Regions from separate parts of the Streptomyces fungicidicus genome, predicted to be linked through region 2. Evidence: riboswitches for the same ligand, from Rfam matches in the RefSeq annotation. Region 2 holds a riboswitch; each other region holds the start of a gene.

Region 1 (7,240 bases), 5.2 Mb from region 2:
GCGGTCCAGGCCGGTGGTCGGTTCGTCGGCGAGGAGGAGGGGCGCGTCGCCGATCAGGGCGAGGGCGGTGGCGGCGCGCTGGGCGAGGCCGCCGGAGAGTTCGTGCGGGTAGCGGTCCAGGTGGTCGGCCGGGAACTCGGCGCGTCCCGCGGCCCGTTCGGCCGCGGCGCGCAGGGCGGAACGGCCCCGGACGCCGGTGAGCCGGGCGACCGTCTCCTCCGTCTGGGAGCGGATGGTGCGTACGGGGGTGAGGTGCGCGGCCGGGCTCTGCGGGATGAGGCCGATCCGCCGGCCCCGCACGGTGCGGGCGAGGGTGTGCTCCCCGGCGGTGAGCAGATCCAGCTCGCCGAGCAGCGCTCCGCCGGCGGTCTGCGCGTTGGCGGGGAGCAGGCCGAGGAGGGCGGAGGCGAGGACGGACTTGCCGCAGCCGCTCTCCCCGATCAGCGCCAGGCACTCGCCGGGCGCCACGTCGAAGTGGGCGTCGGTGACGGCGGCGACGCGCCGCCCGCCCGGCAGCAGGAACCGTACGGACAGGCCGCGCACCGACAGCACGGGGGTTCGCTCGGTCACAGCGTCAGCTCCGATCGGCGGCGCGGGTTGATCCGCTCCCGCCAGACACCGGCGAGGCCGGCGACGGCGAGGGTGGGGACGATGAGGAACAGGCCGGGGAAGAGGGTCGGCCACCACTGTCCGGCGAGGAGGGAGCCGCGGGCTCCCTGGATGAGGGTGCCGAGGCTGGCGGTGTGGGTGGGCAGACCGAGGCCGAGGAAGGACAGCGCCGACTCGTGCCACATGGCGTGCGGGACCATCAGGACGGCGGCGAGGCCGGCCTGGGGCAGCACGCCGGGCAGCAGGTGGCGCACCGCCACCCGCCACCGGGAGGCGCCGCCGGAGACGGCCGCGTCGATGTACGGGCGGGAGCGCAGCGAGAGGACCTCGGCGCGCACGATGCGGGCGGTGGAGAGCCAGTGGGTGACGCCGACGGAGATCACCACCGGCCAGACGCCCGGCCGGAACATGGCGACGACGAAGATGCCCAGCAGCAGGTGCGGGACGGAGGAGAAGGTGTCGACGAGGCGCATCACCGCGCGGTCCACCCAGCCGCCGAGCGCGCCGGCGGTGGCGCCGACGGCGGTGCCGATCACCGTGGCGGTGAAGGCGGCCACGACGCCCACCAGCAGCGACACCCGGAGCCCGTAGACGCAGCGCAGCAGCAGGTCCCGGCCCACGTCGTCGGTGCCGAAGGGGTGCGGCCAGCTCGGCGGCAGGAGTTTGGCGGCCAGGTCCACGGCCTGCTGGTCGAGCCGGACCAGCGGCGGCACGAGGAGCACCGCGAGGACGGTCACGGCGACCAGGGCGGCCGAGACGCGCAGCCGGAGGGTGTGGGTGGAGCGGCGGGCGGTGCCGTGCGTGCGCCACACCGTCTTCGTCACCGCGGTGGGGTCAGCCATGGGGTCACATCTCATTCAGCTTCACCCTCGGGTCGGCCAGTCCGTAGAGCAGGTCGGCGAGGAGGTTTCCGGCGAGGACGGCGGCAGTGGCGAGGGTGGCCAGCGCGGCCAGCAGCGGGAAGTCGACGGAGGTGGCCGCCTCGACGGTGGCGGCCGCGATGCCCGGCCAGCTGAAAACGGTCTCCACCAGCAGGGCCCCGGTGATGAGTTCGGGGACGCGGGAGCCGATCAGGGTGAGCACGGGCAGCAGTCCGGAGCGCAGGGCATGGCCGAGCAGCACGGTGCGTTCGCTCAGGCCGCGGGCCCTGGCCCCGCGCACCGGGTCCTCCGCGAGTGCGTCGCCGACGCCCTGGCGGACGTAGAGGGTGAACCAGGGCAGCTGGGAGACGGCGAGGACGCCCGCGGGCAGGATCAGGTGGCTCGTGACCTGGCCGAAGGTGACCTGGTCGCTGCCGGTGTCGGTGAGTCCGCCGGCCGGGAGGACGTCCAGCTGGAGGGCGAACAGCCAGACGGCGAGCAGGGCGGTCCAGAAGACCGGCGCCGCCTCCAGGGTGTACGCGAGGGAGGTGACCGCGCGGTCGAGGAGGGAGCCGGGGCGGCGGGCCGCGAGGACGCCGAGCACGGTGCCGAGCAGTACGGCCGCGGCGAACGCGGCGGCGCACAGCAGGGCCGACCAGAACAGTCGTTCGCCGATCACCTCGGCGACGGGCTGCCGCATGACGGCGGACTGGCCGAGGTCGCCGCCGAGCGCGGAGGTCAGCCAGTCCCACCAGCGGGCGGTGAACGGGCGGTCCACGCCGAGGTTCTCCCGCAGCCGGTCCAGGGTCTCCTGGTCGGCGCCGAGCGCCGCGGTACCCGCGTACGCCTTGACGGGGTCGAAGGGGGAGGCGGCGGCGACGGCGAAGACGCCGAAGGTGACGACGAGCAGCACGGGCACGGCGAACAGGGCCCGCCGTGCCGTGAGCCTGGCCATCTCGCCATAGGGAAGGGCGGTCACGTGCGGGGCCGCCAGTCCTCGACGTTCCACCAGGGGCCGCTGGCGAAGCCGTGCTCGTGCGGTTCGGTCTGGGTGGTGAGGTCCTTCCAGCGGTCGGCGAGGACGTACATGTGGTCGATGTGGGTGAGGAAGGTGTAGCCGGGGTTCTTGACGAGTTCGCGCTGGATGTCGTCGTAGGCGGCCTCGCGTGCCTGGGTGTCCTGGCTACGGCGGCCGGTGTCGAGGGCCTCGTCGACGGCCGGGTTGTCGTAGCGGGCCATGTTGTTGAAGCCGTCCCCGGCGAGGGAGGAGTGCAGCAGGGTGTAGAGGCCGAAGTCGGGGTCGCCGGTGCTGCCGAAGCCGGCGAGCACGGCGTCGTGGTTCATCCGGGGCTCGATGACCTCCCAGGTGGCGCTCTCCACCCGGACGTCGATGCCGGCCTTCTTGGCGTCGGAGGCGTAGGCGAGGGCGTGGTCCTGGCGGACCTTGTCGCCGGAGGGGTAGTAGAGGGTGAACCGGGCGGGGCGTCCGTCCTTGGCGCGGATGCCGTCCTTGCCGGACTTCCAGCCGGCCTCGTCCAGGATGCGGCCGGCTTCGGTGAGGTCACGGGGCCGCTCGACGTCCTTGGCGAACCAGGGGTCGTCGACCGGCAGGGGGCCGTAGGCGGGGCGGCCCGCGCCGTCGAGGATCTTGTCGACCATGGCCCGGCGGTCCACGGCGAGGTCGAGGGCGCGGCGGATCGCGGTGTCGCCGGCGACCGGGTTGCCGGTGGGCAGGGTGACGGCGCGGAAGTCGTACGAGGTCGCCCGGTACGTCTTCTTGTCGTCGTCGCCCTTGAAGGTGGCGGCGAGGTTCGGCGGGAGGGTCGCGCCGTCGAGGTCGCCGGAGCGCAGCCGGGTGGCGCGGACGTCGTCGTCGGCGATGATCGCCATGGTGAGCTTTTTCACCTTGGGCTCGCCGCCCCAGTAGTCCGGATTGGCCTTGAAGGTGAGCTTCTCGCCCTTGCTCCAGCCGGTGAGGACGTACGGTCCGGTGCCGACCGGTCTGGTGTTGAAGGAGCCGGTGTTGGGGTCCTGTCCGCCGGCGACGTGCTCGGGGACGACGGGCAGCACGGTGCGGGCGGCGAAGGCCGCGTAGGGGTGGGCGAGGGTGAAGACGACCTTGTCGTCGCCGTCCGCCCGCACCTCCTCGACGGCGGCCAGTTCGCTCTTGGCGGTGTTGTTGGTCTTGTCGTCCAGCACCGTGCGGTACGTGAAGACCACGTCGTCGGCGGTCAGCGGCTCGCCGTCGCTGAACCTCACGCCGTCGCGCAGGGTGTACGTGTAGGTGCGGCCGCCGTCGGTGATCTCGGGGAGCGCCTTGGCCAGGGCGGGCTTCAGTTCCATGCCGGCGTCGCGGGCGAGGAGTCCGTCGAAGATCTTGGAGTTGCCGTCCTTGCCGTAGCCGAGGAGCGGGCTGAGGGTGTCCGGTTCGGTCGGGACGCCGATCACCACGGAGTCGGCGGACGCCGCGCCGTCCGCGCCGCCGCTGCCCGGCGCCGAGCAGGCGGCCACCGCGCCGGCCATCGCGACCGCGGCGGCGGCACCCCGTATTCGTCGGGTCGTCATCGGACCTCACACCCCTGTTGCCTGAGAATGACCTGTTGCCTGAAAACAGTTGTTGCATATTAATTGCAGCAAGACACTGCCCAGGACACCGGCCCCTCACTCCCCGCCCCTGCCGTCGGCGCCCCTCGTGTCAAGTGCGCAGGTGTGCGCCGGGACCCGAGCCCGCGAGCGCCGTCCGCGCGCCCCCCGTGGCCGCTTGTCACCGGACCGGAACGGGCACTACTGTCGCCACGCCTTGGTGACGGGAAATCGGTGCGATACCGGTGCGGCCCTCGCCACTGTGATCGGGAAGTCCGGCTCCAGCCCTCACGGGCAGCCACTGGGTTCTAGGACCCGGGAAGGCGGAGCACGGGCGGTGGTACCCGTCAGCCAGGAGACCGGCCAAGGCGCGTCAACCATCCACGAGGTGCTGGAGAGGGTCTGCTGAGCCATGCACATAGCCGAGGGTTTTCTGCCACCGGTGCACGCGGTCGCCTGGGGCGTCGCGTCGGCGCCGTTCGTCGTCCACGGAGCCCGGTCGCTCATCCGTGAAGTCAGGGAACATCCCGAGAGCACGCTGCTGCTCGGCGCTTCGGGAGCGTTCACCTTCGTCCTGTCCGCGCTGAAACTCCCGTCGGTGACGGGGAGTTGCTCCCACCCCACCGGCACGGGGCTGGGCGCGATCCTGTTCCGGCCGCCGGTGATGGCGGTGCTGGGCACCATCACACTGCTGTTCCAGGCGCTGCTGCTCGCCCACGGCGGGCTGACCACGCTGGGCGCCAACGTCTTCTCGATGGCGGTCGTCGGGCCGTGGGCCGGCTACGGCGTCTACCGGCTGCTGCGCCGGTACGGAGTGCCGCTGATGGTCGCGGTGTTCTCCGGCGCGTTCGCCGCCGACCTGTCGACGTACTGCGTGACGAGCGTGCAGCTCGCGCTCGCGTTCCCCGACCCGGCCGGCGGATTCCTGGGCGCGCTGGGCAAGTTCGGCTCCATCTTCGCCGTGACGCAGATCCCGCTGGCGGTGAGCGAGGGGCTGCTGACCGTGCTGGTGATGCGCATGCTGGTGCAGTCGAGCAGGGGTGAGCTGACGCGGCTCGGGGTGCTGGTGACCTCGGTGGCCGGGCGGAAGACGGCCGACCCGGCGGAGGCGGTGACGCGATGAGCCGCAACGCGAAGATCAACACGCTGCTGCTGGCGCTGGTGGCCGCGCTCGCGGTGATCCCGCTGGTGTTCGGGCTCGGCGACCACAAGGAGGAGCCGTTCGCGGGCGCGGACGCCGAGGCGGAGACGGCGATCACCGAGATCGACCCGGACTACGAGCCCTGGTTCTCGCCCCTGTACGAACCACCGTCCGGTGAGATCGAGTCGGCGCTGTTCGCCCTGCAGGCGGCGCTCGGCGCGGGCGTGATCGCCTACTACTTCGGGCTGCGGCGCGGACGGCGGCAGGGCGAGACGCGGGCCTTGGAGCGGCTGCGGGCCGAGGCGGACCGCGGTGACGGGGCCGGCTCCCCGCGGCCACGGATCTGACGGCCCGTGCTGCCGATCGACGCGGCGGCGCACAGCAGTCGCTGGCGCCGCCGTCATCCCGTGGACAAGGCCGTTCTGGGGCTGGGCCTCACCGTGCTCGCGATCTCGCTGCCGCCCTGGCCGGGCGCGGCATTGGTCCTGGTGACGGCGCTCGCGGTGCTGCTCGGCCCGGCGGGCGTGCCGGCCCTGCGGCTGTGGCGGGCCTACCGGGTGCCGCTGGGCTTCTGCGTCACCGGGGCGCTGACGCTGCTGGTTCAGGTGGGCGGACCGGACGGGTTCGTGTCACCGGCCGAGGGCGGGCCGCTGCGCGCCGGGGAGTTGCTGCTGCGCACGTCGGCGGCCTCGCTGGGCGTGCTGCTGTTCGCCTTCACCACCCCGATGTCGGACCTGCTGCCGCGTCTGGTGCGCGCCGGGGTGCCCGCGCCGCTGGTGGACGTGGCGCTGGTGACGTACCGGATGAGCTTCCTGCTGCTGGACTCGGTCCGCCGGGTCCGCGAGGCGCAGGCGGCCCGGCTCGGGCACACCACCCGGGCGGCGGCCTGGCGGTCCCTCGGCGGGCTCGGCGCGACCGCGTTCGTCCGGTCCTTCGACCGGGCGGCGCGGCTGCAGACCGGGCTCGCCGGACGCGGCTACGACGGCACCCTGCGCGTCCTGGTGCCCGAGGCCCGCGTCTCGGTTCCGTTCACGGCCGCGAGCGTGCTGCTCCTGGCGGCGCTGGCCGCCCTCACCCTCGTACTGGAAAGGCCACTGTGGTGAGCGGGTCCGTACTGGTCGCCCTGCGGGGCGCGTCGTTCGCGTACGCAGACGGTCCGCCCGTGTTCAGCGGGCTCGACTTCGAGGTGCGCGAGGGACGCGCGCTGGCGCTGCTGGGGCGCAACGGCAGCGGCAAGACGACGCTGATGCGGCTGCTCAGTGGCGGACTGCGCCCGAGGAAAGGGGAGTTGACGGTCGAGGGCCGGGCGGTGCGGTACGACCGCAAGGGGCTGACGGCGTTGCGCACCACCGTGCAGCTGGTGGTGCAGGATCCCGACGACCAGTTGTTCGCCGCGTCGGTGGGCCAGGACGTGTCGTTCGGCCCGCTGAACCTCGGCCTGCCCGACCCGGAGGTACGCGCCCGGGTCGCGGAGTCGCTCGCCGCGCTGGACATCACCGCGCTCGCCGACCGTCCCACGCACCTGCTCTCCTACGGGCAGCGCAAGCGGACGGCGATCGCCGGCGCGGTCGCCATGCGGCCCCGGGTCCTGATCCTGGACGAGCCGACGGCCGGCCTCGACCCCGACGGCCAGGAACGCCTGCTCGCCACGCTCGACGGGCTGCGCCGGAACGGCACCACGGTCGTCATGGCCACCCACGACGTGGACCTCGCCCTGCGCTGGGCCGACGACGCGGCGCTGCTCACCCCTTCGGGGGTGAGTACCGGTCCCGTCGCCGGGATGCTCGCCCGCACGGAGCTGCTCGCGGCGGCGGGGCTGCGGCTGCCGTGGGGCCTCACGGTCGCCCGGCTGCTGCGTTCCCACGGGCTGCTCGCGGACGGCGACCCCGGTCCGCGCACCCCGGAGGAGCTGGCGGCCGCCCTGGCGGACGGCTGAAGTCCCTTCACGCGTGCGCCGGTCGCGGGAACACCCCGGGAGAGTGTCCCCGCGACCGGTGCGGTGCGCTAGGCCACGGAGCGGAAGGCCGGCAGATAGCCGCTCGACTGG
Region 2 (7,240 bases):
TTCCTCCGGCCCCGGTACAGCACGGCGACGAAGGCCGGGACGCCGATGAGGGACGTCACCACGCCCACGGGGACCTCCTGGGGGTCGACGACGGTGCGGGCGAGGGTGTCGACCCACACCAGGAACACGGCTCCGGCCAGCGCGGTGACCGGCAGCAGCCGGGCGTGGCCGGAGCCGGTGAGCGCGCGGACGGCGTGCGGCAGCACCAGGCCGACGAAACCGATCGCCCCGGTGCAGGCGACCAGTACGGCCGTGAGCAGCGCCGTGGCGGACAGCAGCACCAGGCGGGCTCGGACGACGTGCACGCCGAGGCCGGCGGCGGCCTCCTCGCCGAAGGCGAAGGCGTCCAGTGTGGTGGCGTGGGCGAGGCAGACGGCCAGGACGGCGCCGAGGGCCGCCGCGCACAGCAGCACCTGGCCCCAGTCGGCGCCGGTGAGGGAGCCGAGCAGCCAGAACAGCACGCCCCTGGTGGTCTCGGCGTCGGCGGACGTCAGCACGATGAACGAGGTCAGCGCGGAGAACAGCTGCATGGCGGCGACACCGGACAGCACCACCCGGTCCATGCCGCCGCCGAGGCTGTGACCGAGCAGCATCACCAGGGCGAAGGAGAGCAGGGCCCCGGCGAAGGCGCCCGCCGACAGCGACACGGTGCCACCGCCCACCCCGAGCACCACGACGGCGACCGCGCCCGTTGAGGCTCCGGAGGACACACCGAGGACGAAGGGGTCGGCGAGCGGGTTGCGCAGCAGCGACTGCATGACCGCGCCGCACAGCGCGAGCCCCGCTCCGCACACGGCGGCCAGCAGGGTGCGCGGCATCCGCAGGTTCCACACGATGCCGTCCCTGAGCGGCGGCAGCGTGCTCCCGCCGCCGCCGAGGTGGCCGGCCACGGACGCCCACACGTCGGCGGTGGAGATGTCGGCGGGCCCGATGGTCACGGCGACGGCCAGGGAGACGGCCAGTGCCACGAGCCCTCCGCCGGTGAGCAGCAGGACCCTGCCGCTCACTTGGCGAGCCCGAAGTCGCGCAGCGCGGCGGCGACCTGTTCGATCCCTTCGACGGTGCGCAGGGACGGGTTCATCGCCTGCCCGCTGAGCCGGACGTACCGCTTCTCGCGCACGGCGGTGAGGTTGCGGGTGGCCGGGTTGGTCTCCAGGAACCGGATCTTGGCATCGGCGGACTCGGCGGTCTGGGACTTGCGGGTCAGGTCGCCGAGGACGATGACGTCGGGGTCGCGGTCGGCGACGGTCTCCCAGTTGATCTGCGGCCACTCGTCGTGGGTGTCGGCGAAGGCGTTCTCCGCGCCGACGGCGCGGGTGATGGCGCCGGGGGCGCCGCAGCAGCCGGCGAGGTAGGGCGACTGGGAGTTGGCGAACCAGTACATGAGGGAGGTGCCGGAGGCGTCCAGGCCGTCGGTGGCCTTGCGTACCCGGCGTTCCAGCTGTGCGACCAGTTCGTCGCCGCGTTCCTCGACACCGAAGGTGCGGGCCAGGTCGCGTATCTCGCCGTAGACGGTCTCGAGGGTCAGCGCCGTGGCGCGCGAGCCGTCGCCTCCGCTGTCGTTGTCCTTGCCGGCGGCGCAGTCGGACGGGGAGACGTACGTGGGGACGCCCAGTTTCTCGAACTGCTCACGGCTCGCGACGCCGCCCGTGCCGAGGGTGGAGACGAAGGAGGCGGTGACGAAGTCGGGTCCGGCGTCCAGCACCTTCTCGAAGGACGGGTTGTTGTCCGCCAGCCGGGGCACCGACGCGTTGGCCTTCTCCAGGCCCTTCATCACGGGGTCGGTCCAGGTGGCGGTGCCGGCCATGCGGTCGGCGAGGCCGAGGGAGAGCAGGATCTCGGTGGTTCCCTGGTTGAGGGAGACGACGTGCCGGGGCGCCGACTTCAGGGTGACCTCGTGCCCGCAGTTGTCGAGGGTCAGCGGGTAACCAGCTTCCCGCTTGCGCGAGTTGGAGTCGGCGTCGGCACCGGGGCCGCCGCACGCGGTGAGCGGCAGGGCAGCGGCGAGGAGGGCGGCCGCGACGCGGCGGCGGGAAGCGGTACGGGTACGGGGCATGGAGACGCCTTGCACTCGGGGCTCGAACGCGGAGCCTGGCCTACGGAGAACCTCCCCGCCCACGGCGGGTAGGCGCCAGCAGGTCTTCGGACTCGGGTTCGTCCGGACGGAGCGCCTTCCCGGGATGCCGTGCGCCGGCCCTTCGGCCGACCCGCGCCGCCCCAGTGGCGTCGAGTGCCCCGCCCGTCCCCCTCACCGCTGCGCGTCAGTTCCGGATTCCCACCGGATTCCCTGGCCTCGGATGTGGCACGACTGGCCCCCGCAATCTATCAAGATCACTCGTGGGGACCGGCCGCGGGGCGTGCCGGGCGTCAGCACCACGGACTTTTCCTCGGCGAACCAGGAGTGATCGACTCCCAGGCCCCGGACGACGTAGTCGCCCTGCCGGGCAGGCGGGACGCCGCGCCCCGCGGATGAAGCGCACCAGCGGCCATCCCCGGTCCAGTGCGGTGTCCTTGCCGGCAATGCCCAGGTACACGCTGTCGTTCATGGTTCCGGGAACGTAGTGCACGACGTGTCCCCGTCCGCGAGTACACGGCAGGGACAGGGCGACGCCCCGCCGCACCGGCGTGCGGCGAAGCGTCGCCCGCGGGCCCGCGAAGGGCCGTTCAGCTCTGCGGCCGCTTCCCGTGGTTGGCCGCGTGGTTGCGGCGGGCCTTCTTCTTCCGGCGCCTCTTCGAGGACATGGGCGTCTCCCTTGTGACGTGGGGCCGTGAGACCGTGTCCCGCCCGGCCGTTCCGGAACCGGCGGACGGCGATGGACCGCCGCCCATTCTTCCGCAGGGCTCCCGGCGCCGCGACTCGCGCCGTGCCGGACACCGCGCACGTCCACACTGTTGTCGCCGCGCGCCCGCCGGGCGACGATGGGCCCCAGCGCATCGCCCCGCGGGAGGCCATGGTGACCGATCCCTGGGTGGCCCTGGAGCCAGGAGCCGACCCTGCCGAGCGCGTACGCGCGCTGCACCGGGCGCACGAGACCTTCACCGAGGCCGGCACGGTGCCGCGCCCGGTGCGCGGCGTGGTCGCCGACTCGTGGCGGCGTTCGGCGCGCGCCGGGGTCCACCCGGACGGCTCCGCCGACGTCGAACTGACGGACGGTGACCTCGGGACCTACCGCGCCGAGCATCCGCTGGCCCATGTGATGCCGCTGTTCCGGGAGTTGCTGGGCACGTTCGCCTCCGACGGCCGCCATCTGCTGGCGGTGTGCGACGCGCGCGGCAGGCTGCTGTGGGTCGAGGGGCACGCGTCGACGCTGCGGCAGGCGGGGCGGATGAACTTCGTGCCGGGCGCACGGTGGTCGGAGAGCGCGGTCGGGACGAACGCTCCGGGCACGGCGGTCGCCGTCGGCCGTCCGGTCCAAGTGTTCGCGGCCGAGCACTTCGTGCGGCGCGTGCAGCCGTGGACGTGCGCGGCGGCACCCGTGCACGACCCCCGCACGGGGCGGCTGCTCGGTGCGGTGGACATCACCGGCGGCAACGGCCTCGCGCATCCGCACAGCCTCGGGTTCGTGCGTGCCGTGGCCCGTGCGGCGGAGTCCCAGCTGGCGTTGCTCACGCCGGGCCGCCCGGCCGCCCGCGGGTCCGAACTGGCGGTGCTGGGCCGCGACCGTGCCGTGCTGACGACGGGGGGCCGCGGGATACGGCTCAGCCGCCGGCACAGCGAGATCCTCGTCCTGCTGGCCGAGCGTCCCGACGGCCTGACCGGCGACGAACTCGCGTGCGCGCTGTACGAGGACGAGTCGGTGACGCCGGTGACGCTGCGCGCCGAGCTGGCCCGGCTGCGTCAGGTGCTCGGGCCGGGGGTGCTCGCGTCGCGTCCCTACCGGCTCACCCTGCCCCTGGAGTCCGACGCGGCCGTCGTCGAACGCCGGCTGGCGGCGGGCGCGGTCACCACCGCCCTGGCCGGCTACCCCGGCCCGCTGCTGCCCGCCTCCCGGGCGCCGGCGGTCGTACGGCTCAGGCGCCGCCTCGCCGACGGGCTGCGCGCTGCGCTGGTCGCGGGCGCGGATCCCGACCTGCTGGCCGACTGGGTCCACGCCCCGTGGGGCGAGGACGACGTGGAGGTGTGGCGGGCGCTGGCCGCGGCCCGGCCCACGCCGTCCCACCGGGCCCGGCTGGCCGCGCTGGAGGCGGAACTGGCGGCTCCGGGCGGGTGGGCCGGCCGCGAGGACGGGTAGCGGCGCCGGCCGGTCCGCAACGTGGTTGCAACGTTCGCGTCCCTACGCTCCGGCGCAGAGCTGCCCAACGGCGGGCGGCGCTGCCGAAGGAGGCCAGTCCGCATGACCCGTTACGCGGCGCCCGGAAGCGAGGGCGCGATCGTCTCCTACCTGCCCCGCTACGACCACTTCATCGGCGGGGAGTACGCGCCTCCGGTCAGGGGACAGTACTTCGAGAACCCGAGTCCGGTGAACGGGCAGCCGTTCACCGAGGTGGCACGCGGTACGGCGGAGGACGTCGAGGCGGCGCTCGACGCGGCCCACGCGGCCGCGCCCGGCTGGGGGCGCAGGTCGGCGTCCGAGCGGTCCGACATCCTGCTGAAGATCGCCGACCGCATGGAGGCCAATCTGGAGGCCCTGGCGGTCGCGGAGAGCTGGGAGAACGGCAAGCCCGTACGGGAGACCCTGGCGGCCGACATCCCGCTGGCCATCGACCACTTCCGCTACTTCGCCGGCGCCGTGCGCTCCCAGGAGGGCACGCTCAGCGAGGTCGACGGCGACACCGTCGCCTACCACTTCCACGAGCCGCTGGGGGTAGTCGCCCAGATCATCCCGTGGAACTTCCCCATCCTGATGGCGACATGGAAGCTGGCGCCCGCCCTCGCCGCGGGCAACGCGGTGGTCCTCAAGCCCGCGGAGCAGACGCCGGTCTCCATCCACTACTGGCTGAGCCTCGTCTCCGACCTGCTGCCGCCGGGCGTGCTGAACATCGTCAACGGCTTCGGCCCGGAGGCCGGCAAGCCGCTCGCGTCCAGTCCGCGGGTGGCGAAGGTGGCCTTCACCGGGGAGACGTCCACCGGACGGCTGATCATGCAGTACGCGGCCGAGAACCTGAAGCCGGTCACGCTGGAGCTGGGCGGCAAGTCGCCGAACATCTTCTTCGACGACGTGTGGGAGAAGGACGACGACCTGCGGGACAAGGCCCTCGAGGGGTTCACGATGTTCGCGCTGAACCAGGGCGAGGTGTGCACCTGCCCGTCCCGCGGGCTGATCCAGCGCGGCAACTACCCCGACTTCCTGGCCGCGGCCGTCGCCCGCACGGAGCTGATCAGGCCCGGGCATCCGCTCGACACCGACACGATGATCGGCGCGCAGGCGTCGAGCGAGCAGCTGGCCAAGATCCTCTCCTACATCGACATCGGCCGGCAGGAGGGGGCCAAGGTCCTCACGGGCGGCGAACGGGCCGAGTACGACGGTGACTTGAAGGGCGGCTACTACGTGCGGCCGACCATCTTCGAGGGCGACAACCGCATGCGTGTCTTCCAGGAGGAGATCTTCGGCCCCGTCGTCTCCGTGGCGTCGTTCGACGACTTCGACGACGCGATCAAGATCGCCAACGACACGTCGTACGGTCTCGGCGCGGGCGTGTGGACCCGCGACATCAACACGGCCTACCGCGCCGGGCGGGCCATCCAGGCGGGCCGCGTCTGGACCAACTGCTACCACGCCTACCCCGCGCACGCGGCATTCGGCGGCTACAAGCAGTCCGGGATCGGCCGGGAGACGCACAAGATGATGCTGGACCACTACCAGCAGACGAAGAACATCCTCTGTTCTTACAGCCCTCGGAAACTTGGCTTCTTCTAGAGCCTGAAGTCGGGTTGCCCGGAGGCATCGTCGCGCTCCAGGCAACCCGACGCCCCGTTCAGGTCACCGGACCCGGGGTGGGCGGTGCCGGGTCGTAGTCGGCCTTTTCGCCGAGGTCGCGCAGGCGCGTTGCGGCGGTGAGCATGTCCCGGTGGCTGGTGTAGAGGGCGTTGACGCCGAAGCGGAGCAGGTCGGGCGCGCGCATGTCCGCGATGACCCCGACCTCCGCGAGGGCGACGGCCAGACCGCGGGCGTGGGCGTGGCGGAGGGTGACCTGACTGCCGCGGCGGCCGGGTTCGGCCGGGGTGACGGGGGTGAAGCCCAGAGGGGGCAGGAGTGCGTCCACGCAGCGCAGGAAGAAGCCTGTCAGCGACAGGCTCTTGGTACGGAGCCGGGCCAGGTCGACGCCGTCGAAGGCGGTGAGGGCCGCTTCCAGGGCGAGCAGGGAGAGGATCGGCGGGGTGCCGATGCGGGCGCGGGCGATGCCGGGGGCAGGTGTGTAGGAGTCGGCCAGGGCGAAGGGATCGGCGTGGCCGGTCCAGCCCGGCAACGGGGTTTCCAGCGTGGTGTGGTGGCGTCGGGCGACGTAGAGGAAGGCGGGAGCGCCGGGGCCGCCGGAGAGGAACTTGTAGCCACAGCCGACCGCCAGGTCCACGCCCAGGCCGTCGACGTCCAGGGGCAGGGCGCCGGCGGCGTGGCACAGATCCCACAGCGCCAGGGCCCCGGCGTCGTGCGCGGCCCGGGTCAGCGTCCGCATGTCGTACAGCTCGCCGGTGCGGTAGTCGACGGGCGAGTAGCTGACGACGGCGACCCGATCGCCCTCGGCGGCGAGGAAGTCCGGAAGATCCCCCGGGCGCACGTGCCGTACCGCCAGGTCGCGGCGGCGGGCGACCGCGTCGGCGAGGTAGCGGTCGGTCGGGAAGTGCCCGGGGTCGGTGACCAGCAGCGGGCGGTCCGGGCGGAGGGCGGCGGCGGCGTCGAGGGCGGTGAACAGCTGCACGCTGGTGGAGTCGCCTGCGATCGTCTGCCCCGGCGCCGCTCCGATGAGCCTTCCGACGGTGTCGCCGACGCGCAGCGGCGCCTCCCACCAGCCGGCCGCGTTCCAGGAGCCGATGAGTCCGGTCGCCCACTGGCGCCGTACGACGTCGTCCAGGGCCGCCGGCACGGCGGCGGGCAGTGGGCCCAGGGAGTTGCCGTCGAGGTACACGACGTCCGGCGGGAGCAGGAAGCGGGCCCGGAGGTCGGCCAGGGTGTCGTCGGCGTCCAGCCGTGCGGCCTGCTCGTGCAGGCCGGCGGTCGCGGAGAGTGCGGGGGTCATCGGTGTGCGGCCTCCTCGTCCGCTCGGCCGGCGTCCGCCGGGAAGTGGGCGGCCGCCATGTCCC
Region 3 (7,240 bases), 4.8 Mb from region 2:
GGCTGTCGCTGGCCGTCGCGGTCACCGGCATCCTGGCTACGATGCCGTACATCGCGCTCCAGCTGGTCGGCATCCAGGCGGTGCTGGACGTGATGGGCGTCGGCGGCGGCGAGGACACCAACTGGTTCATCAAGGACCTGCCGCTGCTGATCGCCTTCGGTGTGCTGGCGGCGTACACGTACTCGTCCGGTCTGCGGGCCCCCGCGCTGATCGCATTCGTCAAGGACACGCTGATCTACCTGGTGATCGCGGTGGCGATCATCTACATCCCGATCAAGCTGGGCGGCTTCGACGAGATCTTCGCCAGGGCGAGCGAGGCGTACAGCGAGACCAACCCGGCCACGGGCGCGCCGCGCGGCGCGACGGTGCCGGGCGAGGCTGGCCAGTGGACGTACGCCACGCTGGCGCTCGGCTCGGCGCTCGCGCTGTTCATGTACCCGCACTCGATCACCGCGACGCTGTCCTCGCGCAGCCGTGAGGTGATCCGCCGCAACACCACGATCCTGCCGCTGTACTCGCTGATGCTGGGCCTGCTGGCGCTGCTCGGCTTCATGGCGATCGCGGCCGGGGTCAAGGTCAGCAACGGTCAGCTGGCGATCCCCCAGCTGTTCGAGAACATGTTCCCCGACTGGTTCGCGGGCGTGGCCTTCGCGGCGATCGGCATCGGCGCGCTGGTGCCGGCGGCGATCATGTCGATCGCGGCGGCGAACCTGTTCACCCGCAACATCTACAAGGACTTCCTCAAGCCGGACGCGACACCGAAGCAGGAGACCCAGGTCTCCAAGATCGTGTCCCTGCTGGTGAAGGTGGGCGCGCTGGTCTTCGTCCTGACCATGGACAAGACGGTCGCGATCAACTTCCAGCTGCTGGGCGGCATCTGGATCCTGCAGACGTTCCCGGCGCTGGTGGGCGGCCTGTTCACCCGCTGGTTCCACCGCTGGGCGCTGATCGGCGGCTGGGCGGTCGGCATGGTCTACGGCACGGTCGCCGCGTACGGGGTGGCCTCGCCCACCCAGAAGCACTTCGGCGGGTCGTCGAAGGAGATCCCGGGCATCGGCGAGATCGGCTACATCGGTCTCACCGCCTTCGTGATCAACGTCCTGGTCACGGTCGTGCTGACCTTCGTGATGCGGGCCGTGAAGGCGCCCGACGGCGTCGACGAGACCAAGCCGCAGGACTACACGGCGGACGCGGGCGACCCCGGTGTCCAGGTGGAGCTCCCGCCGGCCACGGCGGGCAGCTCGCACTGACGCCGTACGCACCAAGCAGCGGGCCGCCGGAGAAATCCGGCGGCCCGCTGCCGTCCCCGTCCGGCACACTCCCCCTCATGGACATCGTCATCCGGCCGGTGGAACCCGGCGAGCACGGGGAACTCGGTGAGATCACCGCGGGGGCCTACCTGCGGGACGGCCTCCTCGACTTCGGGGAGAGCGACGCGTACCTCGGTGAGCTGAGGGACGTGGCGAAACGGGCGGCCGCCGCCGAGGTGCTGGTCGCCGTGGAGAACGGCGCGCTGCTGGGCGGCGTCACCTTCGTGCCGGCCGGCGGGCCGATGGCCGACATAGCGGGGCCGGGTGAGGCGGAGATCCGGATGCTCGCGGTGGCCCGCGCGGCCCGGGGCCGCGGTGCCGGGGAGGCCCTGGTGCGCGCCTGCCTCGGCCGGGCGCGGTCCGTCGAGGGCTGTGTCCGGGTCGTGCTGTCGACGCAGCGCACCATGCGCTCGGCCCACCGCCTCTACGAACGGCTGGGTTTCACCCGCAGCCCGGAGCGCGACTGGAACCCCCTGCCGGAGCTGGACGACATCACTCTGCTCACTTATGAGTTGACGCTCTGACACGTCCGCGACACAACATATGGGGTTGCTGGCGGCACCCGGCACAAGATGTATGCTCATGCTCGCTGTCGCCGCAGGGGAATCCGGTGTGAGTCCGGAACTGTCCCGCAACGGTGTACCCATGCCCGCGTGCATGGGCGTCAGTCCGAGGACCTGCCGACAGTGCGCCCGGCCGTCCGGTCCGGGTGTCTGACGTCCGGGCCTCGCGGAATGGGCCGGTGGACGCGAGGCCGTGTGCGCTCGTGTACTGCCCCCTGCGCTCTTCGAGGCCCCGTGCCGAGCGAGGGAGAGCCCCACGTGACCATCGCGCCAGCCGATCCGGCTTCAGCGGTCGACGTGACCCCGGAGAGCGACGGCCCCGGTGCCGCGCTGCTGCGGACCCTGACCGAGCTGACCGCCGACCTGCCCGACGCCGACCCCGGCCGGGTCGCCGCCGCGGCGCTGCGCGGGCGGTCGGCCCGTGCCGACGAGGCGGAGCTGCGGGAACTCGCCACCGAGGCCGCGGCCGGTCTCATCTCCGAGGACCCGGCCTACTCCCGGCTCGCCGCCCGGCTGCTGACCATCGGCATCCGCGCCGAGGCCGCCTCGCAGGGCGTCACCTCGTTCACCGGCTCCGTGGCGACCGGACACCGCGAGGGTCTGATCGCCGACCGGACCGCCGCGTTCGTCCGGCTGCACGCCGAGCGTCTCGACGCGCTGGTCGACACCCGGGCCGACGACCGCTTCGGCTACTTCGGCCTGCGGACCCTGCACAGCCGCTACCTGCTGCGCCACCCGGTCACCCGCAAGGTGGTGGAGACGCCCCAGCACTTCCTGCTGCGGGTCGCCGCCGGTCTCGCGGAGGACGACGGCGCGCGGTCGGTGGACGAGGTCGCCGCGCTGTACGGGCTGATGAGCCGCCTGGACTACCTGCCCTCCTCCCCCGCCCTGTTCAACTCCGGCACCCGGCACCCGCAGATGTCGTCCTGCTACCTCCTGGACTCCCCCCTGGACGAACTGGACTCGATCTACGACCGCTACCACCAGGTCGCCCGCCTCTCGAAGCACGCCGGCGGCATCGGCCTGTCCTACTCCCGGATCCGCGCCCGGGGTTCGCTGATCCGCGGCACCAACGGGCACTCCAACGGCATCGTCCCGTTCCTGAAGACGCTGGACGCCTCGGTCGCCGCCGTGAACCAGGGCGGCCGGCGCAAGGGCGCGGCGGCGGTCTACCTGGAGACCTGGCACGCCGACATCGAGGAGTTCCTGGAGCTGCGCGACAACACCGGCGAGGACGCCCGCCGTACGCACAACCTGAACCTCGCGCACTGGGTGCCGGACGAGTTCATGCGCCGGGTGGACGCCGACGCGCCGTGGTCGCTGTTCTCCCCGGCCGACGTGCCCGGCCTGGTCGACCTGTGGGGCGAGGAGTTCGACGCGGCGTACCGGGCCGCGGAGGCGCAGGGCCTGGCCCGCAGGACGCTTCCGGCCCGCGAGCTGTACGGCCGGATGATGCGCACCCTGGCGCAGACCGGCAACGGCTGGATGACCTTCAAGGACACCGCCAACCGCACCGCCAACCAGACCGCCGAGCCGGGCCACGTCGTCCACTCGTCCAACCTGTGCACGGAGATCCTCGAGGTCACCGACGACGGGGAGACCGCGGTCTGCAACCTGGGGTCGGTCAACCTCGGCGCGTTCGTCGACCAGGCCGCCGGCGACCTCGACTGGGAGCGGCTGGACGAGACCGTCCGCACGGCCGTCACCTTCCTCGACCGGGTCGTGGACATCAACTACTACCCGACCGAGCAGGCGGGCCGCTCCAACGCCCGCTGGCGCCCGGTGGGTCTGGGCGCGATGGGCCTGCAGGACGTCCTCTTCCGGCTGCGGCTGCCCTTCGACTCGCCCGAGGCGAAGGCCCTGTCCACCCGGATCGCGGAGCGGATCATGCTCGCCGCGTACGAGACCTCCGCGGACCTCGCCGAGCGAAGCGGTCCGCTGCCCGCCTGGGAGAAGACCCGTACGGCCCGGGGCGTGCTGCACCCCGACCACTACGACACGGAGCTCACCTGGCCGGAGCGCTGGGCGGCGCTGCGGGCGCGGATCGCGGCCGTCGGGATGCGCAACTCGCTGCTCCTCGCGATCGCGCCCACCGCCACCATCGCGTCCATCGCCGGCGTGTACGAGTGCATCGAGCCGCAGGTGTCCAACCTGTTCAAGCGCGAGACGCTGTCCGGGGAGTTCCTCCAGGTCAACTCGTATCTGGTGGAGGACCTGAAGCGGCTGGGCGTGTGGGACGCGCGCACCCGTGAGGCGCTGCGCGAGGCGGGCGGCTCGGTGCAGGACTTCGCGTGGATCCCCGAGGACGTGCGGCGGCTGTACCGCACGGCGTGGGAGATCCCGCAGCGCGGTCTGATCGACATGGCCGCCGCCCGCACCCCGTTCCTCGACCAGGCCCAGTCGCTGAACCTGTTCCTGGAGACGCCGACCATCGGGAAGCTCTCCTCGATGTACGTCCATGCCTGGAAGCAGGGCCTGAAGACCACGTACTACCTGCGTTCCCGCCCGGCGACGCGGATCGCCCGGGCCGCGGCCCGCACCACCGTCCCCGTGCAGGCCGGCCCGGACCCCGAAGCGGTCGCCTGCTCCCTGGAAAACCCCGAGTCCTGCGAGGCCTGCCAGTGAAGACCACGAAGAACCTGCTCGACCCCGGCTTCGAGCTGACTCTCCGCCCCATGCGCTACCCCGACTTCTACGAGCGCTACCGGGACGCGATCAAGAACACCTGGCACGTGGAGGAGGTCGACCTTCACTCGGACGTCGCCGACCTCGCGAAGCTCAGCCCGGAGGAGCAGCACCTGATCGGGCGGCTGGTCGCGTTCTTCGCGACGGGCGACTCGATCGTGGCGAACAACCTGGTGCTGACGCTCTACAAGCACATCAACTCCCCCGAGGCGCGGCTGTACCTGTCGCGGCAGCTGTTCGAGGAGGCCGTGCACGTCCAGTTCTATCTGACGCTCCTCGACACCTATCTGCCCGACCCGGACGACCGGGCGGCGGCCTTCGCGGCCGTGGAGAACATCCCGTCCATCCGGGAGAAGGCCGAGTTCTGCTTCCGGTGGATGGACTCGGTGGAGAAGCTCGACCGGCTGGAGACCCAGGCCGACCGCCGCCGCTTCCTGCTCAACCTGATCTGCTTCGCGGCGTGCATCGAGGGGCTGTTCTTCTACGGCGCCTTCGCCTACGTCTACTGGTTCCGCGGCCGGGGCCTGCTGCACGGTCTGGCGACCGGCACCAACTGGGTGTTCCGCGACGAGACGATGCACATGTCCTTCGCCTTCGACGTGGTCGACACCGTGCGCAAGGAGGAGCCGGAGCTGTTCGACGAGCAGCTCGGGCAGCAGGTCACCGCCATGCTGCGGGAGGCCGTCGAGGCGGAGCTGCAGTTCGCGCGGGACCTGTGCGGTGACGGGCTGCCGGGGATGAACACCGAGTCGATGCGCCAGTACCTGGAGTGCGTCGCCGACCAGCGGCTGGTGCGGCTGGGCTTCGCTCCGGTGTACGGCTCGGAGAACCCGTTCTCCTTCATGGAGCTCCAGGGCGTCCAGGAGCTGACCAACTTCTTCGAGCGCCGGCCGTCCGCGTACCAGGTCGCCGTGGAGGGCACGGTCGACCTGGACGAGGACTTCTAGGCCGGGACGGTCCCGGGGGCCGCCCCGCCGTCACGCCGCGCGAGCGGTGCGACGCGGGGCGGCCCCCTTCGCCGGACGGCCGCCGGCCGGACGCGTCGCGGCCGGCGCGTCGCCGCGTTCGGCGGCGGCGTTCGCCGCCTCGGCCCGCCGGATCTGCCGGTCGGTCCGCCGCTCGTGGGCGATGCCGATCAGGGCCGGCAGGGTCATGAACAGGAACAGGCCGATCACGGCCACCATCGCGGTCAGTGCTTCACTCTGCGTCGTATCCATGGACACCACTGTCCCGCTCTACACCCCTTACCGGGAGTGGCAGTACTGCCGCACACCCTCGACTTACTGCCAACCGCACGGCAGACTGGGGCCATGCTCCGGAATGTGGCCGCCGTCCTCCTCGACGGTGTGAACCCCTTCGAACTCGGCGTCGTCTGCGAGGTGTTCGGCGTCGACCGCAGCGACGACGGGCTGCCGGTCTACGACTTCGCCGTCGCCTCGGCCGACGGCCCCGCGGTGCGCACCATCAACGGCTTCTCCCTCCAGGTCGCCCACGGTCTGGAGCGTCTGGAGACGGCGGACCTCATCGCCGTGCCCGCCGGCGCCGCCTACACCTCCCGGGAGTTCCCGCCCGGGATGCTGGACGCCCTGCGCCGGGGCGTGGACCGGGGCGCGCGGGTGCTCAGCGTCTGCTCCGGGGTGTTCGTGCTGGCCGCCGCCGGACTTCTCGACGGGCGGCGCGCCGCCGCCCACTGGAAGCACGCGGAGGAGCTGACCAGGCAGTACCCCCATCTGACCGTGGAACCCGATGTGCTGTACGTCGACGAGGACCCGGTGATCACCTCCGCGGGCACCGCCGCCGGCATCGACGCCTGTCTGCACCTGGTGCGCAAGGAGCAGGGCCCGGAGGTGGCCAACAGGATCGCCCGCCGCATGGTGGTGCCCCCGCACCGCGACGGCGGGCAGGCCCAGTACATCGAGCGCCCGCTGCCGGTGTCCGGGGGCGACACCGTCTCCGGGGTGCTGGTGTGGATGGAGCGGCACCTCGACGAGGAGACCACCGTCGAACAGCTCGCCGCCCGCGCCCACATGTCCCCGCGCACCTTCGCCCGCCGCTTCCAGCAGGAGACCGGCACCACTCCCTACCGCTGGATCCTGCGTCAGCGGGTGCTGCTGGCCCAGCACCTGCTGGAGGCGACGGACGAGACGGTGGACGCGGTCGCGGGCCGCACCGGCTTCGGCAACGCGGCGGCGCTGCGCCACCACTTCGTGCGTGCCGTCGGCACGACCCCGCACGCCTACCGGCGCACGTTCAGGGGCCCCCAGGCCGCCTGAACGCGCGCCGCGCGGAGGGTCAGCGGGGCAGCGCCCGCAGCATCAGCCGGCGCGGCCGGAGCGTGATGCCGATCCGGGGGCGGGCATCGGAACCGGACACCTGCTCGAAGCGGTAGGCGGAGGCGACCACGGCGGTGAGCAGGGTGAGCTCGGCCATCGAGAAGTGGTCGCTGGGGCATTTGCGGTTGCCCACGCTGAACGGGCTCATCGCGTACTTGGGCACGTCCTTGACCCGCTCCGGGAGCCAGCGGTCGGGGTCGAACTCCTCGTGCCGCCCGTACGACCGGTGGTCGCGCTGGACCGCGTAGGGGCTGTAGATGAGGTCGGCCCCCCGGGGAATGCGGTAGCCGCCGAGTTCCGTTTCGGTCACCGCACGGCGCGTCAATATCCAGACGGCCGGATACAACCG
Region 4 (7,240 bases), 1.4 Mb from region 2:
CCGGGGCGCAGGAGAACCGGCACCCGGAGACGACATCGACCTCCGGCAGCAGCGCCGACAGGGCGCGCACCGCCGTCGACTTCGCGGTGCCCTTCTCGCCGCGCACCAGCACGCCGCCGACCGCCGGGGACACGGCGTTCAGGAGCAGCGCGAGCCGCAGGTCGTCCTGGCCGACGACGGCCGTGAACGGGAACGGGGTACTCACTTGTCGTCGCCCTCCAGATCGCCTTCGAGTTCCAGATAGGTGGCGCGCAGCCGCTCGAGGGTGTCCGCGTCCGGCTCGGCCCACAGGCCCCGGTCGGCGGCCTCCAGCAGCCGCTCGGTGATGCCGCGCAGCGCCCACGGGTTGGACTTCTTCATGAAGTCCCGGTTCTCCTGGTCGAAGACGTACTCCGCGCTCAGCTTCTCGTACATCCAGTCGTCCACGACCCCGGCCGTGGCGTCGTACCCGAAGAGGTAGTCGACGGTCGCGGCCATCTCGAAGGCGCCCTTGTAGCCGTGCCTCCTCATGGCGCTCATCCAGCGGGGGTTGACCACCCGCGCCCGGAACACCCGGTGCGTCTCCTCGCCCAGGGTGCGCGTCCTCACCTGGTCCGGAGTCGCCGAGTCCCCGACGTACGCCTCCGGGCTCGCACCCGTCAGATGCCGCACCATGGCGACCATCCCGCCGTGGTACTGGAAGTAGTCGTCCGCGTCGACGAGGTCGTGCTCGCGGGTGTCGACGTTCTTCGCCGCCACCGCGATCCGCCGGAACGCCGTCTCCATGTCGCCCCGCGCGGCCCGCCCGTCGAGCCCGCGCCCGTAGGCGTAGCCGCCCCACACCGCGTACACCTCGGCGAGGTCCGCGTCGGAGCGCCAGTTGCGGGCGTCGATCAGCGGCAGCAGACCGGCGCCGTACGCGCCCGGCTTGGAGCCGAAGATGCGGGCCGTGGCCCGCCGCCGGTCGCCGTGCCCGGCGGTGTCCTCGTCGGCGTGGGCGCGTACGTAGTTCACGTCGGCCGGCTCGTCCAGCTCCGCCACCGCCCGCACCGCGTCGTCGATCAGCCCCACGACGTGCGGGAACGCGTCCCGGAAGAAGCCGGAGATGCGGACCGTGACGTCGATGCGCGGCCGGCCCAGCTCCTCGGGCCCGACCACCTCGAAGCCGGTCACCCGGCGCGAGGCGTCGTCCCACACCGGCCGGCAGCCCAGCAGCGCCAGGATCTCGGCGATGTCGTCGCCCTGGGTGCGCATCGCGGACGTACCCCACACCGTCAGGCCCACGGACTTCGGGTACTCACCGGTGTCTTGGAGATAGCGCTGCACCAGCGAGTCCGCCAGTGACTGCCCGACCTCCCAGCTCAGCCTCGACGGGATCGCCTTGGGGTCGACGGAGTAGAAGTTCCGGCCGGTCGGCAGCACGTTGACCAGCCCGCGCGTCGGTGAACCCGAGGGGCCCGCCGGGACGTAACCGCCGTTCAGGGCCCGCAGGATGTGGCCGATCTCGTCCGTGGTCCGGGCGAGCCGGGGCACCACCTCGGTGCAGGCGAACTCCACCACGGCCACCGCGTCCGGGAGTTCGGCGCCCAGCACCTCCCGCAGCAGCGGCGCGCTCTCCCCGGCGGCCCAGCCGCGCTCCTCCATGCCCTCCGCGATCCGCCGGCACAGCTGCTCCAGCAGGTCGACCGCGTCGGAGGCAGACCGGGCCGGACCGTCCACCAGGTCGGTCAGCTCCGCCGGCACCTTCAGCGGGGCGCCGGGCTCGGCCAGCAGCTCCTTCTCCACCAGACCGAAGTGCGCGGCCAGGGTGGCCCGCAGACCCGGCAGCGCGTTCGCCCGGCCGCCCCACACCTGCGAGGCGCGCAGCACCGCGAGCACCAGGTTGACGCGCGGCTCACCGACCGGACCGCCGCCGAGCACGTGCAGCCCGTCGCGGATCTGCACGTCCTTGATCTCGCAGAGATAGCCGTCGATGTGCATGACGAACGAGTCGAAGTCGTCGTCGTCCGGCTGGTCGTCCACGTGCAGGTCGTGGTGGAGCTCGGCCGCCTTGACCAGCGTCCAGATCTGCGCCCGTACCGCCGGGGCCTTGTCCGGGTCCAGGTCGGAGACCAGGGCGTACTCGTCGAGGAGCTGCTCCAGCTTCGCGAGGTCGCCGTACGTGTCGGCGCGCGCCATCGGCGGGACGAGGTGGTCGACCACCGTCGCGTGCCCGCGCCGCTTGGCCTGGGTGCCCTCACCGGGGTCGTTGACGATGAACGGGTAGATCAGCGGCAGGTCGCCGAGCACCGCGTCCGGTGCGCAGCCGGCGCCCAGTCCGAGGCCCTTGCCCGGCAGCCACTCCATGGTGCCGTGCTTGCCCATGTGCACGATCGCGTCGGCGCCGAAGCCCCCCTCCGACGTCGCGGCCTCCAGCCACCGGTAGGCGGCCATGTAGTGGTGCGACGGCGGCATGTCGGGGTCGTGGTAGATGGCGATGGGGTTCTCGCCGAAGCCGCGCGGCGGCTGGATCATCACGACGACGTTCCCGAACCGGAGGGAGGCCAGCACGATGTCGTCGCCGTCGACGTACAGCGAGCCCGGCGGTTCCCCCCACGCCTCGGTCATGGCGTCCCGCAGCGCCGGGTCCAGCCTCTCGAACCAGGCGCGGTAGTCCGCGAGCGGCACCCGCGCGGGCGCGGCGGCCAGCTGGTCCTCCGTCAGCCACTCCACGTCGTGGCCGCCCGCCTCGATCAGCCGGTGGATCAGCTCGTCGCCGTTGTCGGGGTACCCGTGCACCCCGTACCCCGCGTCGCGCAGCGCGTCGAGCACCCGCACCGCGGAGGCCGGGGTGTCGAGGCCCACCGCGTTGCCGACGCGCGAGTGCTTGGTCGGGTACGCGGTGAAGACCAGCGCGAGCTTCTTCTCCGCGTTCGGCCGGTGCCCGAGCACCGCGTGCCGCACGGCGATGCCGGCCACCCGGGCCGCCCGCTCCGGGTCGGCGACGTACACCGGGACGTCGTCCGGGCCCTGCTCCTTGAAGGAGAAGGGGACCGTGATCAGCCGTCCGTCGAACTCCGGGATGGCGACCTGCATCGCCGCGTCCATGGGGGACAGGGCGGCGTCGGACTCCTCCCAGGCGGCCCGCGAGGAGGTGAGACAGAGCCCCTGCAGCACCGGCACGTCCAGGTCGGCCAGCGCCCCGATGTCCCAGGCCTCCTCGTCACCGCCCGCCGAGGCCTGTGAGGCGTGGGTGCCGCCGGCCGCCAGCACCGTGGCGACCAGGGTGTCCGCCTTCGCCAGCAGCTCGTACAGCCCTGCGTCGGCGCCGCGCAGCGAACCGCAGTACACCGGAAGGGCGTTGGCGCCCCGCGCCTCGATCGCGTCGCACAGGGTGTCCACGAAGCCGGTGTTGCCGCTCAGGTGGTGCGCGCGGTAGAAGAGCACGCCGACCGTCGGGCGGCCGGCCCGCACGGCGCGGGCGCCGTGGACGCCGTACTCCGGCATCCTCCGCGGCTCCTCGAAGCCCTCGCCGGTCAGCAGCACGGTGTCCGAGAGGAACCGGGCCAGCTCGGTCAGGTTCTCCGGGCCGCCCTCGACGAGGTAGCGCAGCGCCTCCGCCACCACTCCGGCCGGCACCGTCGACTCGGCCATCAGCTCCGCGTCCGGCACGGTCTCGCCGCCGAGCAGCACCGCCGGGACCCCGGACGCCCTGAGCGCCGCGAGCCCGTCCTCCCAGGCACGCTTGCCGCCCAGCAGCCGTACGACGGCGAGGTCCGCCCCGTCGAGCAGCGCGGGCAGCTCGTCCGCGACGTCGACGCGGGCCGGGTTGCCGATCCGGTAGGAGGCCCCGGAGGCACGGGCCGCCAGGAGGTCCGTGTCGGCGGTCGACAACAACAACACAGTGCTCATGCGGGTGCTCCCGGTGGAATGAAGGGCAGTCCTTGCGGCGCGCCGGACTCGATGAGCCGCCACAGCGCGTCCGTGTCCGCGTGCTGTTCGATCAGGTCGCCGAGCCGGTCGAGCTGCTCCTCGCGCAGCGCGGCGAACGAGGTGTCGGGGGCCGGCACGAAGCGGCGTCCCGCGGCGGCGGCCACCTTGCGCAGGAAGGCCCGCCGGAAGCGGTCCGACTCCAGCGAGCCGTGCCAGTGCGTGCCCCAGGTCTTCCCGACCCGGCAGCCGTCCAGGCCGCGTCCCCGGTCGTCGGAGATGAACACTTCCCCGCCCAGCACCTCGGCGACGCCGTAATGGATCTCGTATCCCTCGACGGGCTCGCCGAGCGCCTCGCCGACGGGGCGGGTGAGCGTCTTCTCGCGGGCGAACCGCACCCGCACCGGCAGGATGCCGAGCCCGTCGACGCGGCCCCGCCGGCTCTCGACGTCGTCCTCGACGGACTCCCCGAGGAGCTGGTAGCCCCCGCAGATGCCGAGCACCGGCCGCCCCTCGGCCGCCCGTCGCCGCAGGGCGTCCGCGAGGCCGCGCTCCCGCAGCCAGTCGAGGGCCCGGACGGTCCCGCGGGTGCCGGGCACGACCACGAGGTCGGCGTCGACGAGTTCCTCGGGCCGGTCCACGAACCGCACCACCACACCGGGTTCGGCGGCCAGCGCGTCCACGTCGGTGAAGTTGGACATCAGCGGCACCGCGCAGACGGCGACCCGCAGCACGTCCTCGCCGAGCGGGGCGGCCACCGCCGACTCGCGGACGGCGCCGCGCAGCGACACCCGGAGCCCGTCCTCCTCGTCGATGCCGAGCCCGTGCCGGAAGGGCAGCACGCCGTAGGTCCGGCGCCCGGTGAGGCCGTGCAGCATCTCCAGTCCGGGCTCCAGCAGCGACACGTCGCCCCGGAACTTGTTCACCAGGAACCCGGCGACCAGCTCCTGGTCCGTGCGGGAGAGCAGGGCGACGGTACCGAAGAAGGAGGCGAAGACGCCGCCCCGGTCGATGTCGCCGACGACGAGGACGGGAAGCCCGGCGCTCCGGGCGATCCCCATGTTCACGATGTCGGTGCGCCGCAGGTTGATCTCGGCCGGGCTGCCGGCCCCCTCGCAGATCACCGCGTCATACGTGCCCCGCAACTGCTCCAGACAGTCCAGCACCGTGCCCAGCAGCCGCTGCTGGCGTCCGCCGTGGTAGCCGCGGGCGGTCATCTCGCCGACCGGCCTGCCCATCAGCACCACCTGGCTGGACTGCTCGCCGCCCGGCTTCAGCAGCACCGGGTTCATCAGCGCGGTGGGCTCCACCCGGCAGGCCTGGGCCTGCATGGCCTGCGCCCGCCCGATCTCGGCGCCCTCCCGCGTCACGAACGAGTTCAGCGACATGTTCTGCGCCTTGAACGGCGCGACCTTGACGCCCTGCCGCGCCAGCCACCGGCAGATCCCGGCGGTCACCACGCTCTTGCCGGCGTCCGAGGTGGTCCCGGCGACCAGCAGCCCCCCACCGTTCACGATGCACGTCCCTTCGTCACCCTCCGCGCGGCGGCACCGGCCGCGAGCGCGAGCCAGCCGACCCGCCGCGAGAGCCGTACCGCCCGGTCGATGTCGGCCACGGACACGGCACGTCCGCCGCCGTTGAGGACGGGCCGGTGTTCGACCCGCCCGCCGTAGGAGAGGGTCCCGCCGAGCCGCACGCCGAGCGCGCCGGCGAACGACGCCTCCACGGGCCCGGCGTTGGGGCTGGGGTGCTTCGCGGCGTCGGCGCGCCACGCCCGTACGGCGCCGCGCGGGTCGGGGCCCGCGAGCGCGGCGAGCACGGCGGTCAGCCGCGCCCCCGGCCAGCCGGCCACGTCGTCGAGGCGGGCGGAGGCCCAGCCGTAGCGGAGGTGGCGCGGGGACTTGTGGCCGACCATCGCGTCGAGCGTGTTGACGGCCCGGAACCCGAGCAGTCCCGGCACCCCGGCGACGGCGCCCCACACCAGCGCGCCCACCACGGCGTCGGAGGTGTTCTCGGCGACGGACTCGACCACCGCGCGGGCGATCCCGTCGGCGTCCAGCGCCTGGGGGTCGCGGCCGCACAGGTGCGGCAGCCACGCCCGGGCCGCCTCGACGTCCCCGGCGTCCAGCGCCCGCCCGATGGCGCGGGCCTCCCGGGCCAGCGAGGTCCCGCCGACGACGGCCCAGGTGGCGACGCCGGTCAGGGCGGCGGAGGCGGCGGGGGAGGAGCGTACGGAGCGGGCGGCGAGGCTTCCCAGGACGACGGTCCCGCCGACGCACACGGCGGTGTGCACGGCGCCCCGGCCCCGGTCGTCCCGCCACAGCACCCGTTCCACGGCGGCCGCGGCCCGTCCGAAAGCGGCGACCGGATGACCGCGGCGGGGATCGCCGAGGAGCAGGTCGCCGAGGAGGCCGGCGGCGGCGCCGTACGCGAACACGCGATCGGCACCCATGGGTTCAGCCGGTGACGGATCCGGAGGGAACGGCCCCGGAGCGGGGCGGTGTCTCGCTGGTCGACCTCAACAGGCAGCCGCGCATGGCGATATGTCCTCACTCAGGGTGTCCACGCCCTGGTTCGACGAGACCGGCGGCGAGAGTTCCTGGCTCCCGGGGTGCATCTGCACCCCGGTGACAGTGGCGGGACCGCGCCGGAATCGCACCGGCTTCCTCTCCTGCCGCCGTATTGGCTGAGGCAGTCCACCACGGCTCCGGAAGGGCCGTCAACTTGCCGTTGACCTGCGAGGCTGAAGTGTGCCGAGGCCCACAGAGGGGCTTCGGTGGGGGAACCGCGGGGCGCGCGCACGCCGAAGGGCGGTGCGGGAGCCGGGGCTCCCGCACCGCCCGTGGGACGGAGACCTTCCGCGGTCGCGGTGACCGGGGAGGGATCAGGCCATGATCAGGTAGATGCCGTACGCCACCGCCGCCGCGCACGCGGCGAAGCAGGCGTAGGCGCCGGTGACCGCCAGGGCCGCGGACTGGCCCTGCGCGGCGGCCCGCTCGCGGCGGGACAGGCCGCTGATGCCGAGGGTGAACAGGGCCACCAGGGCCACGGTGACCACGAGGCTGACGCCGAAGACGGAACCGAGGGCCGCCCAGTCGATCTTCATGGTGCTCTTCTTCCTTCGTGCCGGGGTCTACCGGGTCGCGGTCAGACGGTGGTCTTGGCCGGCGGTGCCGTGTCGGCGGGAGCCGGGATCGTGGCGAACTCCTCGGTCACGGCGCCCGCCGGGGGCGGGCTCACGGCGGCCATCGCCTGCGTCACCACGCCGGACGGCTCCTCGCCCGGCACGTCGTGGTCGTTGACGTTGGTGTGGTCGACGACCTCGCGCCGGGAGATCTTCCAGATCGCCGCG

Evidence for each region. Region 2 has a riboswitch for cobalamin ahead of CNQ36_RS01390 (ABC transporter substrate-binding protein). Riboswitches for the same ligand answer to the same signal wherever they lie in the genome.
Region 1: another riboswitch for cobalamin. It lies ahead of CNQ36_RS25340 (energy-coupling factor ABC transporter permease); the one in region 2 lies ahead of CNQ36_RS01390 (ABC transporter substrate-binding protein).
Region 3: another riboswitch for cobalamin. It lies ahead of CNQ36_RS23810 (ribonucleoside-diphosphate reductase subunit alpha); the one in region 2 lies ahead of CNQ36_RS01390 (ABC transporter substrate-binding protein).
Region 4: another riboswitch for cobalamin. It lies ahead of CNQ36_RS08010 (cobalamin biosynthesis protein); the one in region 2 lies ahead of CNQ36_RS01390 (ABC transporter substrate-binding protein).

Annotation. Positions count from the first base shown of each region.
Region 1 is NZ_CP023407.1:5,546,885-5,554,124, reverse strand. Features, by position in the region: gene CNQ36_RS25360 (ABC transporter ATP-binding protein) at 1-570, opposite strand, end outside; gene CNQ36_RS25355 (ABC transporter permease) at 567-1,451, opposite strand; gene CNQ36_RS25350 (ABC transporter permease) at 1,456-2,424, opposite strand; gene CNQ36_RS25345 (ABC transporter substrate-binding protein) at 2,445-4,034, opposite strand; cobalamin riboswitch at 4,254-4,434, shown strand; gene CNQ36_RS25340 (energy-coupling factor ABC transporter permease) at 4,465-5,175, shown strand; gene CNQ36_RS25335 (energy-coupling factor ABC transporter substrate-binding protein) at 5,172-5,540, shown strand; gene cbiQ (cobalt ECF transporter T component CbiQ) at 5,547-6,296, shown strand; gene CNQ36_RS25325 (energy-coupling factor ABC transporter ATP-binding protein) at 6,293-7,129, shown strand; gene CNQ36_RS25320 (SGNH/GDSL hydrolase family protein) at 7,198-7,240, opposite strand, start outside.
Region 2 is NZ_CP023407.1:339,378-346,617, forward strand. Features, by position in the region: gene CNQ36_RS01385 (FecCD family ABC transporter permease) at 1-1,007, opposite strand, end outside; gene CNQ36_RS01390 (ABC transporter substrate-binding protein) at 1,004-2,056, opposite strand; cobalamin riboswitch at 2,117-2,328, opposite strand; gene CNQ36_RS35935 (hypothetical protein) at 2,665-2,829, opposite strand; gene CNQ36_RS01400 (GAF domain-containing protein) at 2,955-4,232, shown strand; gene exaC (acetaldehyde dehydrogenase ExaC) at 4,335-5,858, shown strand; gene CNQ36_RS01410 (kynureninase) at 5,917-7,176, opposite strand; gene CNQ36_RS01415 (alpha/beta hydrolase family protein) at 7,173-7,240, opposite strand, start outside.
Region 3 is NZ_CP023407.1:5,179,129-5,186,368, reverse strand. Features, by position in the region: gene mctP (monocarboxylate uptake permease MctP) at 1-1,250, shown strand, start outside; gene CNQ36_RS23815 (GNAT family N-acetyltransferase) at 1,328-1,834, shown strand; cobalamin riboswitch at 1,850-2,009, shown strand; gene CNQ36_RS23810 (ribonucleoside-diphosphate reductase subunit alpha) at 2,132-4,498, shown strand; gene CNQ36_RS23805 (ribonucleotide-diphosphate reductase subunit beta) at 4,549-5,505, shown strand; gene CNQ36_RS23800 (hypothetical protein) at 5,536-5,775, opposite strand; gene CNQ36_RS23795 (helix-turn-helix domain-containing protein) at 5,869-6,831, shown strand; gene CNQ36_RS23790 (bifunctional albaflavenone monooxygenase/terpene synthase) at 6,851-7,240, opposite strand, start outside.
Region 4 is NZ_CP023407.1:1,766,254-1,773,493, reverse strand. Features, by position in the region: gene CNQ36_RS08025 (putative cobaltochelatase) at 1-205, opposite strand, end outside; gene cobN (cobaltochelatase subunit CobN) at 202-3,870, opposite strand; gene CNQ36_RS08015 (cobyric acid synthase) at 3,867-5,402, opposite strand; gene CNQ36_RS08010 (cobalamin biosynthesis protein) at 5,399-6,340, opposite strand; cobalamin riboswitch at 6,463-6,604, opposite strand; gene CNQ36_RS08005 (hypothetical protein) at 6,773-6,994, opposite strand; gene CNQ36_RS08000 (inorganic phosphate transporter) at 7,036-7,240, opposite strand, start outside.